One region of the Vibrio sp. PID23_8 genome, then DNA from elsewhere that is predicted to be linked to it. Evidence: predicted binding sites of a transcription regulator. Region 1 holds the regulator's gene; each other region holds the start of a gene.
What was found. Region 1 encodes PurR, which represses purine synthesis genes. Its sites were predicted from a motif close to TNANGNAAACGTTTNCNTNA; they were not measured.

Region 1 (4,177 bases):
GACGATGTGGGCTTCAGTGGGGTTTTGAGCGATATATATCTTCATTAAACGTTTCCATTCGGTTGCCCCTGAACTGGCCGGATTTTATTCATGACCCATTTTGCGATGATAGGGAATAACCCAAGCAATGCAAATGACGCCAATACTGCTGGAGACATAATGCCGGACAGACTATCTATGGTTGCGAGTTGAGTACCTGCATTGAGATAGACGGCCGTTCCTGGCAGCATACCAACTTGACTGGTTAAGTAGAATCGAACCACCGTCATTGGCGTTAAGCCCATCAGTAGATTGATTAAGAAAAAGGGGAACACGGGAATGAGGCGCAGTGAAAATAGGTAAAATGCCCCGTCTTTTTCAACACCATGGTTAATAGCACTTAGCTTATTGCCAAACTTACTTTGCACCCACTCACGCAATAGATAGCGGCTACTTAAGAAGGCGATGGTAGCACCTATGGTGCTGGCAAAAGAAACCAGTAATAAGCTAGCCCAGAAACCGAATAGAGCAGCACCAAGCAGAGTAACAACAGCGGCGCCAGGGATCGAGAACGCCGTAATTGCGATGTAGGCAAAGAAATACGTCGCTGCAGCGAAAGCGAAGTTCTGGTTAATAAACGTATTCAAAGCCTCTTGCTGTGCTTTTGCGTTTTCTAACGTTAAATATTGGCTGAAGCTCACCCCTAGAAAGATGACCGTCGCAAGTAGGAACAGACCTAAAATCAGTTTTTTATTCATTGTCGTTACTCCATTTCGCAGCTTAGATAATAAGACAGAATGGAAGAAGAAAAAATTTCAAAAAAAAACCGCAGTATCAAAACTGCGGTTTTTACTCAATGTCATGCTGAATCGCGCGTTATGAAAGCGCGAACATCAACTCTTCTCTACGAGACTGAGGCACAACGCTCCAATGCGTACCGTTGATTGCCCCTTCTAACGCCCACAGCAACTCAATACTTACCGTAGAGGTATGCGTATCTTGAATTGCTTTGTAAGCATTTAAGGCACCTTCATCTTCTAGCTCTTCGACGGAATCGATGCCTGCTTTCTTTAGCATGCGTTCAGTCGCTAAGCGTAGATTAGGAAGATCTTTCAAACGGTTTGGCTTAGTGCTCGCTTGTTGCTTTTTTTCTTGCTTAGCCGTCTCTAGAGATAGCTTAGCAACATCAATCAAGCGGTCAGTAGATTCCCACAAATCATCAGAAATAGCATAGTATTTCGTCACTACGGGGAATCCACGTTTCTTGTAGACGTACGGTTTTAATCCTTGAGTCTCGAAGTCAGATGAAGTTTTTTGGTCTCCTCGAATATGAAGTTGATTGTTCACAACGAGTGCAAACATCGTTTCATCAGCGAAAAGCCCGAAGCCACCAAACATTGAGCGCGACTTGATCGTACCAAGTGCCTCAAACAGCTTCATTGAGTCTTTGAGTATCGGTTTATCCATGGTGTGTTATCTCGGTGTAATTAATATTACGCCACCAAAAATCAGGTCCGAGAGATTAGCAAATGCATGCAGACACAATGTCATTAAAGGGTAAACTCACTTAATGCATATTTGCCATCGGTAACCCCGCTACCTTTCACTATATTTAGTGGTTAAGGCCGGAGGCTTTGCGTCCCATCCTTTCGAATGGTTTGCCCTGTGCGTGACAAGAGGAGAATACTTCGTATATTGCATTAACATCACGTTTCAAACACTAAAGTGTGATCTCTATTCAACTAATGGTGCCATCTTAATGTGTCTAATTTCATATTTTGAAATGTCTACTTGCCATACAAAAGCTTGATGTAGGAAATGGGCAACAAGTTAGTTAAAACAGCAATTTATCTTAGCTTTTGATTATATAAGTAATGTGAAATGCTTAAAAAATTTTATTTTACGAAATAAAAAAAGCACTCCGAAGAGCGCTTTATAAACTTGAGGGGGAGTTAGTTCAATTTCTTAACGGTGTTACGAACCACAATCTCAGGCTGCATTTCAAAAATGCGTTTTTCGTGTTCTTTGTCTTTGATTCGCTCTAGTAAAATCTCGAACGCATTCTTACCAACACGTCTTTTTGGTTGGTGAATAGTCGTTAGAGGAGGCGAGAAGAACTCCGCAAGCTCAATATTGTCATAGCCAATCACTGAGATATCATCAGGGATTTTTATGCCATTTTGTTGTAGACGGCTCATTAAGCCTAATGCCATGGTATCGTTAAAACAGAATACCGCAGTAGGGCGTTTATCCATTGCCGTAATGTTGTCTGCAGCAAGTACTGCCGTATCACACTCGAAGTTACCTTCGAGAATTAACTCTTCGTTTACTGGTAGCTTTGCTTCAGCCATTGCACGTCGAAAACCAGAAATACGCTCTTTACATGCTGCTTTATCAAAGTGACCGCTTAGGCATGCAATATCGGTGTGACCATTGTCAATCAGGAACTTCGTTGCTAGGTAACCACCTTCTTCAGAGTTGTCGATGATCTTATCCGCCTTTGAGCTTTCTGGGCCCCAGTCCATGACAACTTTTGGTATATCAGCATGGCGATCCAGCATTTCTTGTAGCTCTTCGGTTAAATCCGAGCACATCACTAAAATGCCATCAACACGCTTTTCTGCCAGCATTCGAATATAGTCACGTTGCTTCTCATAGATACCACCAGTATTACATAGGATCAGTGTGTATCCTTGGCGGTAACAGTAGCTTTCAACACCGTCAATAACTTCAGAGAAGAATAGGTTTGTTGATTGTGTTACCAACATGCCGATAGTACGGGTTGAGTTACACTTTAAGCTGCGGGCAACAGCACTTGGCGCGTAATTTAGTTCATCAACTGCTTTCATTACTTTTTCTTGGGTTGTTTCTGCAACAAAGCGCGTTTTATTAATTACGTGCGAAACTGTTGTGGTAGAAACGCCGGCTAAGCGAGCAACGTCTTTTATAGTGGCCATAAATGATGTCCTGTATCGAGCTACTTAATACCGTAGTGAATACAACCTTACGCTTAGTATCTGCGCAAACCGAGTGTTATGAGGAAAGTAGTACTCAATAGTTCAGGCAGTGGTTGTTCCGAAATCGGTATAATAAAGGTTTGTAGCAACATTCGTTGCTGAGAGTATTATTCCTTTTAGTTACAATAAGGAATGGATCAGCAATGATGTTAATAAAACACAAAAACCGCTATATTTCAGCGGTTTACATATAAATCATATTTAATCGTTTGCGTTCACATTTTAGACTGATGCGAGCACGCTGGCAATGTTTTCAGCTGTGGTTTTGTGTATTTCAAGTCACATTTTAACTGCGAAATGAAAAGGCTTTTCTACGCCAGACTAAAACTGAACGAACAAATAAGGAGCTCTGAACTCCCCAAAATAGGCGGCAATTATTCACCAAGAAGGTAATTGCTGTCCAGTTTACAAAATGCAATTAATAGTTGTGCAACGCTAACATAGAAGCCAAATTCATCGAATTGTTTACACTTGGCAGCAAATGGCGGTAACCAAGTTAACAGCTGTTGCTGAATGAAATCGTTCTGTTTGGTGAATGCTTCTTCCATATGCTTTTCTTGCTCGAGTTCGTTAGAGCGGATGATCATGTTACCCAAAAAGTCTAACTCAACGGCTAAATGGTCTGCGGGCTCTTTGAGATTTACGTCCACTTGAACACCAAAATCGGCCATCAGTTTTTCCATTTCTTCTGCTGGCTTGTCGTTTAACAGTCCAGATTTACCAATATACATCGATGCGTATGGAAGGGCGCCATGTTTTTCTGTTTTAAGGAAAAGTTCACAAAAGTCTGCGGCAAGTTCTAATTGGGCATCTTCACGATCTTGTAAGCGGTTTAAAGCGTCCACAAGCGAGTCTACGGCTGGTTTAAGGGATTTATTTTCACCTAAACCAGCTAAAAAGCTTCGAATTTCAACACTATGATAAGTCTCTAGTTCTTTTTCGGTCAGTTCTTTGGCGAACAGGCTAGAAAACCACCAGTAAATTTCGGCACGTTTTTCATTAAAAGCTTTCACTTCTTGCATTTTTTGCTCCTGAATGATGCTCTTAAAACGGCATCTTGAAGTCACTTGAGAATATTTCCTTAAGTGTAAACAATTAAAATGAATAGCAGTAACTATAATTATGATGCCTTGTGGAAGAATATGCTCTTTTGTTAATGGCTACAAATAAGCTTGCTTTGA
Region 2 (4,177 bases), on a different contig from region 1:
ACAAGTTAAGAACACCGTTATTGTTCCTGTGGGTGCGAAAGGTGGCTTCGTTTGCAAACGTCAACACACGTTAAGCAACCGTGATGAGATCTTTGCTGAAGGCCAACGTTGTTACAAACGCTTCATTCGTGCACTACTGGATGTATCGGACAATATCATCGAAGGTAAAGTGGTTCCCCCTAAGAGCGTTGTGCGTCATGACGAAGACGATCCATACTTAGTTGTCGCAGCAGACAAAGGTACAGCAACGTTCTCAGATTTAGCAAACTCGGTTTCTGACGAGTACAACTTCTGGTTAGGTGATGCGTTTGCATCAGGCGGCTCTAATGGTTACGACCACAAAGCAATGGGGATCACTGCTAAAGGTGGTTGGGAGTCGGTGAAACGCCACTTCCGAGAAATGGGCATCAACTGTCAGACGACTGACTTCACTGCGATTGGTGTTGGTGATATGGCTGGTGACGTATTTGGTAACGGTATGCTGTTATCTAAGCATATCCGGCTACAAGCGGCCTTCAACCACATGCACATCTTCCTTGATCCTAATCCTGATTCAGCCACCAGCTGGGAAGAGCGTAATCGCTTGTTTAATCTGCCTCGATCAAGTTGGGAAGATTACAACTCCGCGTTGATCTCGCAAGGTGGTGGTATTTTTTCTCGTCGCGCGAAGTCGATCTCATTGACACCGGAAGTTCAGAAGATGTTAGGTACAAAGAAAGCGTCTTTGGCACCAAACGATCTGATTAAGATGATTCTGCAAATGGAAGTGGATCTGCTTTGGAATGGCGGGATCGGAACCTATGTGAAAGCATCCACAGAAACCCATACGGAAGTTGGTGACCGTGCGAACGATGTGTTACGAATTGACGGCCGTGACCTAAAAGCCAAAGTCGTGGGCGAAGGCGGAAACTTAGGTATGACACAACTTGGTCGTATCGAATATGCGACTAAAGGCGGCCGTGTAAATACCGACTTTGTTGATAATGTTGGTGGGGTTGACTGCTCAGATAACGAAGTAAACATCAAGATCTTCTTGAACAGCCTCGTTTCTAATGGTGACCTGACTATCAAGCAGCGAAACCAGATCTTAGAATCGATGGAAGACGAAGTTGGTGTCATCGTATTGGATGATGCCTATCGCCAAGCGGAGTCAATCTCTGTAACTGAACAGCAAGGCGTGAGTATCGTAAAAGAGCAAATACGTTTCATTCATACCATGGAAAAAGCAGGCTACTTGGATCGAGGGTTAGAGTACATTCCAGACGATGAAACTTTGCTTGAGCGTGAAAAGCAAGGACTTGGTTTGACCAGGCCTGAGCTATCCGTCTTGGTTGCGTACGGTAAGATGGTTCTTAAAGAGCAACTTGCGGTAGCTGAAATTGCTGACGATGAATTCCATGCTAAACAGCTTGTCGAATACTTCCCAAGCGAGTTACGCCGTAACTATAAACAGCAAATGACTAACCATCCACTACGTGCTGAAATCATAGCTACCGCACTTGCGAACCAAATGGTCAATGAGATGGGCTGTAACTTCGTCACTCGTTTGCAAGAAGAAACGGGGGCAAGTGTTGTCGACATTGCAAACGCATACAGTGCAAGCCGTGAAATCTTCGAATTGGCGGATGTACTCCAGCAGACACGTGCATTAGATAATGTTGCGACGGCTGCGGCGCAGTATGAAATCATGTTTTATGTTCGTCGTGCGTTGCGTCGGATCTCCCGTTGGCTATTACGCAATCGTAGTGCGAAGAGTACAGTGACGGAGTTAGTTGCCATGTACAAAGGTGATGTACATGCCATCACTAAAACATTAGACGATATGCTGGTCGCATCAGAAGTTGAGGAGCATAACGAACTTGCACAGAAATGGATGGCGTGTGGAGTAGAAGAGAAGCTTGCAAATCATGTTGCTCGTCTATCTAGCCTTCAGTCTGCACTTGATATATCAGCTGTCGCTAACGAGACTGGCAAAACGGTTGAGCAGGCGTCGAAACTTTACTTTAACTTAGGTGATCGTTTGTCACTACACTGGTTCTTGAAACAAATCAATAGCCAAGCGGTGGATAACAACTGGCAAGCATTAGCAAGAGCCGCATTTAGAGAAGATCTCGATTGGCAGCAACGCCAGTTAACTGCGCAAGTCTTAAATTGTGGATGTTCGACGCCAGATCTTGATGTGATGCAAGCTCTCGATGATTGGATCATGAGTAATGAATCCTCATTACATCGCTGGGAGAGTATTCTTAATGAATTTAAGGTGGGTTCCGTACACGAGTTTGCTAAATTCTCTGTTGCGCTACGTGAGCTTGTTCTCCTTAACTTAAATTGCTCAGCAAGCGAGTAGGAGAGTAAATTAAAATTACAAGAGCCTCGTCAACACGAGGCTTTTTTGTTTTCCAAATAAACAAAATAAGCGACAGTGTCACGTTTGTTGTGTTTAAAATTGGATGAAACCGTTTGCTTTTTGAATATAAGTTGCCAATTTTGATGGGGAGTTTGATAGTTAATCTATTGATTTTATGTAAAATCGTTAAAGTAAAGATACTATTTTTCTTAATTCATTCATTTTCATTGAATTACTTGCAAAAAGAGTAAATAATATTGTCCCGTTTACACGGGGCTTTTTTCTTTCGGAGGCACAATGCTTTACCGTCTAGCCAGAACTGGCTTTTTCCAACTTGATGCCGAAAAGGCACATGATCTTGCAATTCAAAATTTCCAGCGTTTTAACGGAACACCTCTCGATCTTTTCTATCGACAACAGCTACCAAACCGTCCAGTAGAATGTATGGGACTGACATTTCGTAACCCAGTCGGTCTAGCTGCTGGTTTAGACAAAAATGGCGAATGCATCGAGGCATTTGATGCGATGGGCTTTGGCTTTGTCGAAGTGGGCACCGTAACGCCTCGCCCACAGCCAGGTAATGATAAGCCTCGCTTGTTCCGTCTAGTTGAAGCGGAAGGTATCATCAACCGAATGGGTTTCAACAATATGGGGGTGGATCATCTTGTTGAGAATGTAAAGAAGGCAAAGTTCAACTGTGTACTTGGTATCAATATCGGCAAGAATAAAGATACACCGATTGAGAAAGGAGCAGAGGACTACCTGATTTGTATGGAGAAAGTGTATGAGTATGCTGGCTACATTGCAGTGAATATCTCATCACCAAATACGCCAGGATTACGCTCTCTTCAATATGGTGAAGCGTTAGACGAATTGCTATCAGAATTAAAAGCAAAACAATCTGAGCTTGCAGACAAATATGGTAAGTATGTACCGCTAGCACTGAAAATTGCGCCAGATCTGACTGATGACGAAATTAGTCAGATTTGTGAATCTTTGTTGAAGAATGAGATTGATGGTGTCATCGCGACGAACACCACGTTGGATCGTACGATCGTTGAAGGTATGAAGCATGCGAATGAAGCGGGTGGCTTAAGTGGCCGTCCAGTACAATCACGTTCTACCGAAGTGGTTCGCAAACTTCATGAAGAGTTAGGTGATAAACTTCCGATCATCGGCGTGGGTGGCATTGACTCATATGTCGCAGCGAAAGAAAAAATGATGGCAGGTGCTCAACTAGTTCAAGTTTACACCGGCTTTATATATCATGGCCCTGGTCTGGTACGTGATATCGTTAAGAATCTATAAAACTCGCAGTTAACTTGTTGAGAAGTAGATAGTTATAACATAAAAAAGGGGAATGCGTTTCCTCTTTTTTTTTATCCGTTCATTTGTAAAATTTGAAATCATGAGTAGGTAATTAAGCGTCTTACCTCTTACCACTGAGTCACGAGTCACGAGAGAACGGAATAATGCTTAAACCTAGCGACAAATGGAATTGGTATTTTGACGAGCAAAAAGCGTGTCTAATGCTGGACTTAGGGGAGGAGATGATTTTCCAAACCAATCTGTGCCGTAAACTGCTGGTCAACTGCGCCTTCTCAAACAATGAGTTTACTGTCGATGACGCAAGCGCGTTTCAAACCTACAGCGAAAAGATTCGTTGTCTCGACATCAGTGAATACCGTCAAGCTGAGCTCACTCTCTACTGCGTTGCAGCAAACCGTTTTCATAAGCCTGTCCAACCTAAGAGCTGGTTTTTTGATGCGCAATCCTGTGGTCATGAGCCGGAAGAAGGGGATATGGTCTTCCTTACTAATCAATATTCTG
Region 3 (4,177 bases), on a different contig from region 1:
TGCAGAATGACACCTAATGGAATGCCTATCGCGAAGCCAACAATACCCGCAACGGCAACCATGTAAAGGGTTTCCCATGTTGCACCTAAAAGTAGGTTGCTGTTTAGGCTCAGCCATTCAGAAATTGCATTAAAGGACATAGCCAAGTACCTCTACTTTCACGTTGTGTTTACGTAGGAATTCAATCGCAGCGTTATCGTCTTCTTGATTACCAAACAGCTCGGCGACCATCATGCCGAACTTCACGCCGCCAGCGTAATCTAGATCGGAACTTAGGATGCTCACATCAATGTTGAACTTACGAGCGATTTGCGTCATCAGTGGTGCATCCACTGTTGCGCCAGTAAATTCTAGGCGAACCAGTGGGTAGCTATTGTCAACGCGGGTTGCTTGTAAGCGTGCTTGGTAATCTTCCGGGATAGACAGATCCAAAGTAGAGCGAATGAACTCGTGCGCCAGTTCTGTTTTTGGGTGCGCAAAAATGTCACCCACGCTACCTTTCTCAACTAACTCACCACCACCGATGATTGCCACTTCGTGGCAGATGCTTTTTACCACTTCCATCTCGTGAGTGATCAATAGGATGGTGATATCCAGTTTGCGGTTGATTTCTTTTAGTAGCTCTAGAATGGATTGCGTTGTCGCTGGATCCAGTGCGCTAGTCGCTTCATCGCACAATAGAACGCTTGGATCGGATGAGAGTGCACGTGCAATGGCGACACGTTGCTTTTGACCACCACTTAGATTTGCTGGGTAGCTTTCATGCTTATCTTCTAGGCCAACCAACTTAAGTAGCTCAGTCACTTTTGCTGTGATCTGTGATTTGTCTTTGCCTGCAAGCTCAAGAGGAAGGGCGACATTGTCGAAAACGGTGCGAGACGACAGCAGGTTAAAGTGTTGGAAGATCATTCCGATGTTGCGGCGAGTTTCTCCCAGCTGCTTTTTGCTTAATGTAGTTAGATCAACGCCATCAACGATGATTGAGCCTGATGTTGGGGCTTCCAGCATGTTGACACAACGGATCAGGGTACTTTTACCCGCGCCCGATGAGCCGATCACACCAAAGATGGTGCCCTTCGCGATATCTAGGTTAATGTCCTTGAGGGCAAGAATTTCTTTGCTTCCTTGGTAGAACACTTTATTGACGTTTTTTATTTCTATCATGTTTCAACCTGCACAGAGATACTGGGACCTTCACTGTTAAAAACGGCTTTTAACAGGAGTAAATTTTGAACTCTATCTCAATTCTCAGTTGATGCTATGGGGTAAGCGAAATGAAGTCAATAGATATTTTTACGTCTAGACGTCTAAGTGTATGGATGTTTTATTTCAGTACGTAAACAAGAAGAAGTATGAAAAAGAGTGGTTTTCCAGAATTACCGATTCTCTGCTAACAAATCAACTGTTTTGTGTCGGCTTCACACGAATTAGATAGTGTTGAAGTTTATAAGGTGTGTAATAATCAGATTAAACCGAGTTAATAGAGAAATACGTTTTGGCAAAACCTGCTGTTTTTATCGATCGTGACGGCGTGATCAACGTTGACCACGGCTATGTTCATGATGAACATGATTTTGAGTACATTGATGGTGTGTTTGAAGCGACGAAAGCACTGAAAGATAAAGGTTACCTATTGGTGCTTGTAACCAACCAATCGGGTATCGCGCGTGGTAAATACAGTGAAGACCGTTTCTTATCTTTAACTCAGTGGATGGATTGGAACTTCGTCGATAATGGCGTTGAGTTCGATGGTTTTTATTATTGTCCACATCACCCAGAACATGGCATTGGCGAATACAAACAAGATTGTGATTGCCGCAAGCCAAAACCAGGCATGTTCATTTCTGCGCGTGACTTCTTGAAGATCGACATGGAGAAATCTGTGATGATCGGCGATAAAGCCGAAGACATGATGGCTGCAGAAGCGGCTGGCGTTGGCACTAAGATTTTGGTTCGCACAGGTAAGCCTGTCACTGAACAAGGTGAAGCGCTCGCGACGGTTGTACTTGATAGCATTGCAGACGTTCCTGCATATTTAAGTCGTTAACGCTATATCAAACGTAAGATTTATTAAGAAGCCAGCATATTGATTGCTGGCTTTTTTTTGTCTTTTTGGTTAAGACCCATAGGTCACAGAATAGCGATGCGGCTTGTGATTCATTGCGAGTACAAGGTTTAAGGCAAAAGCGCCAAGAATAGACAGGCCAATAATCCAAGGCGTGACGAAGAAGAAAGAGGCAAACAGGATGCACGCATCAATGGCCATCTGAGATTTGCCGACAGAAATGCCAAACTTATCTTGAATGAACAAACACAGGACATTAAAGCCACCCAAGCTAGAGCGATGACGGAATAAGATTAACATGCCTAAGCCCATCAATAAGCCTCCTGCAACGGCGCAGTAAACTTCATTGATGGATTCAAGTGAAATCAGCAGAGATAAGTGGTCAGCAAACACGGAAACCAAAGCGCCAGAGATAGCACTGTTAATCGCAAAACGGCCCCCGAAGCGTTTCCATGCCAATAAGTAGAATGGGCAGTTGGCGATAAAATACAGAACACCAAAGCTAAACGGCGTAAATTGGGTAATTAAAAGAGCCAGTCCAGTGGTGCCGCCCGTTAGCAGATTAGTAGACTGTAAAAAGAATACGCCCTGAGCAACCAGAAATGTGCCAGTTAAAATCGCAATCCAATCTTCTTTATTTGAGTGTTTTTCCATCAATATTGTATTTATTGCTAAGTTTTGGGGCATGCATAGTAGTAAAAAGATGATCTTTTCGGTAGCTAGGGGGTAAAATTTGCGGTAAACCTATGTAATTATCGTTTTACAGGGTGTAAAGCGTAAAATTGACACTCAGGTTTACATAGTGAATCGATTGCAATATCACTATGATAAACCATACATGTCATCATGAAAAAACTGCATGAGAAAATTGTAAATTTCTCTTTATGACCTAGATCAAATTCTGTAGAATGCGCGCTATTAGAGTGACGAAAACGTTTGCGTTAGGTCATTATTCGGTTTTTTTTGCAACTTTCAGTACTAATCTGAGTCAGGAGATACAGATGCTTAAGCGTGATATGAACATCGCAGATTACGATGCGGAACTGTTCGCAGCTATCCAGGAAGAAACCCTTCGCCAGGAAGAACACATTGAACTTATCGCTTCTGAAAACTACACAAGTCCACGTGTAATGGAAGCGCAAGGTTCTCAGCTAACGAATAAATACGCTGAAGGCTACCCAGGCAAGCGTTACTACGGTGGTTGTGAGTACGTAGATAAAGCTGAAGCACTCGCTATCGATCGTGCATGTCAACTGTTCGGTTGTGAGTACGCGAACGTACAGCCTCACTCAGGTTCTCAAGCAAACAGCGCAGTGTACATGGCGCTTCTAAACCCAGGCGACACAGTTCTCGGTATGAGCCTAGCACACGGTGGCCACCTAACTCACGGTTCTCCAGTGAACTTCTCTGGTAAGCACTACAACGTGATTCCTTACGGTATCGACGAAGCTGGTCAAATCAACTACGACGAGATGGAACAGCTAGCGCTTGAGCACAAGCCTAAGATGATCATCGGTGGTTTCTCTGCTTACTCGCAAATCGTTGATTGGAAACGCATGCGTGAAATCGCAGACAAAGTTGACGCTTACCTATTCGTAGACATGGCGCACGTTGCTGGTCTTATCGCTGCAGGGGAGTACCCAACGCCAGTTCCACACGCTCACGTAGTAACAACGACTACACACAAAACACTGGCAGGCCCTCGCGGTGGTCTTATCTTGTCAAACGCTGGCGAAGATATGTACAAAAAGCTGAATTCAGCCGTATTCCCAGGCGGTCAAGGCGGCCCTCTAATGCACGTTATTGCTGGTAAAGCAGTGGCGTTTAAAGAAGCAATGGAGCCTGAGTTTAAAGAGTACCAAGCGCGCGTAGTGAAAAATGCGAAAGCGATGGTTGGTCAATTCCAAGAGCGTGGCTACAAGATCGTATCTAACGGCACGGAGAACCACCTGTTCCTCGTTGATCTTATCGACAAAGGCATCACTGGTAAAGATGCAGATGCAGCGCTAGGTGCAGCAAACATCACAGTAAACAAGAACTCTGTACCAAACGACCCACGTAGCCCATTCGTAACGTCTGGTATTCGTGTTGGTACGCCAGCAATCACTCGTC

Region 2: the regulator PurR is predicted to act here: its motif matches at 2,449-2,468, upstream of pyrD (quinone-dependent dihydroorotate dehydrogenase).
Region 3: the regulator PurR is predicted to act here: its motif matches at 2,990-3,009, upstream of glyA (serine hydroxymethyltransferase).

Annotation. Positions count from the first base shown of each region.
Region 1 is NZ_LIXE01000001.1:294,367-298,543, reverse strand. It holds gene AK966_RS01330 (DUF2007 domain-containing protein) at 1-45, opposite strand, end outside; gene AK966_RS01325 (TVP38/TMEM64 family protein) at 45-737, opposite strand; gene AK966_RS01320 (TfoX/Sxy family DNA transformation protein) at 856-1,446, opposite strand; cyclic di-GMP riboswitch class I at 1,563-1,652, opposite strand; gene purR (HTH-type transcriptional repressor PurR) at 1,932-2,936, opposite strand; gene torD (molecular chaperone TorD) at 3,371-4,018, opposite strand.
Region 2 is NZ_LIXE01000006.1:155,222-159,398, reverse strand. It holds gene AK966_RS12525 (NAD-glutamate dehydrogenase) at 1-2,347, shown strand, start outside; gene pyrD (quinone-dependent dihydroorotate dehydrogenase) at 2,645-3,655, shown strand; gene AK966_RS12515 (cell division protein ZapC) at 3,820-4,177, shown strand, end outside.
Region 3 is NZ_LIXE01000002.1:483,247-487,423, reverse strand. It holds gene AK966_RS06235 (methionine ABC transporter permease) at 1-140, opposite strand, end outside; gene metN (methionine ABC transporter ATP-binding protein MetN) at 130-1,164, opposite strand; gene gmhB (D-glycero-beta-D-manno-heptose 1,7-bisphosphate 7-phosphatase) at 1,496-2,047, shown strand; gene AK966_RS06220 (YitT family protein) at 2,117-2,719, opposite strand; gene glyA (serine hydroxymethyltransferase) at 3,067-4,177, shown strand, end outside.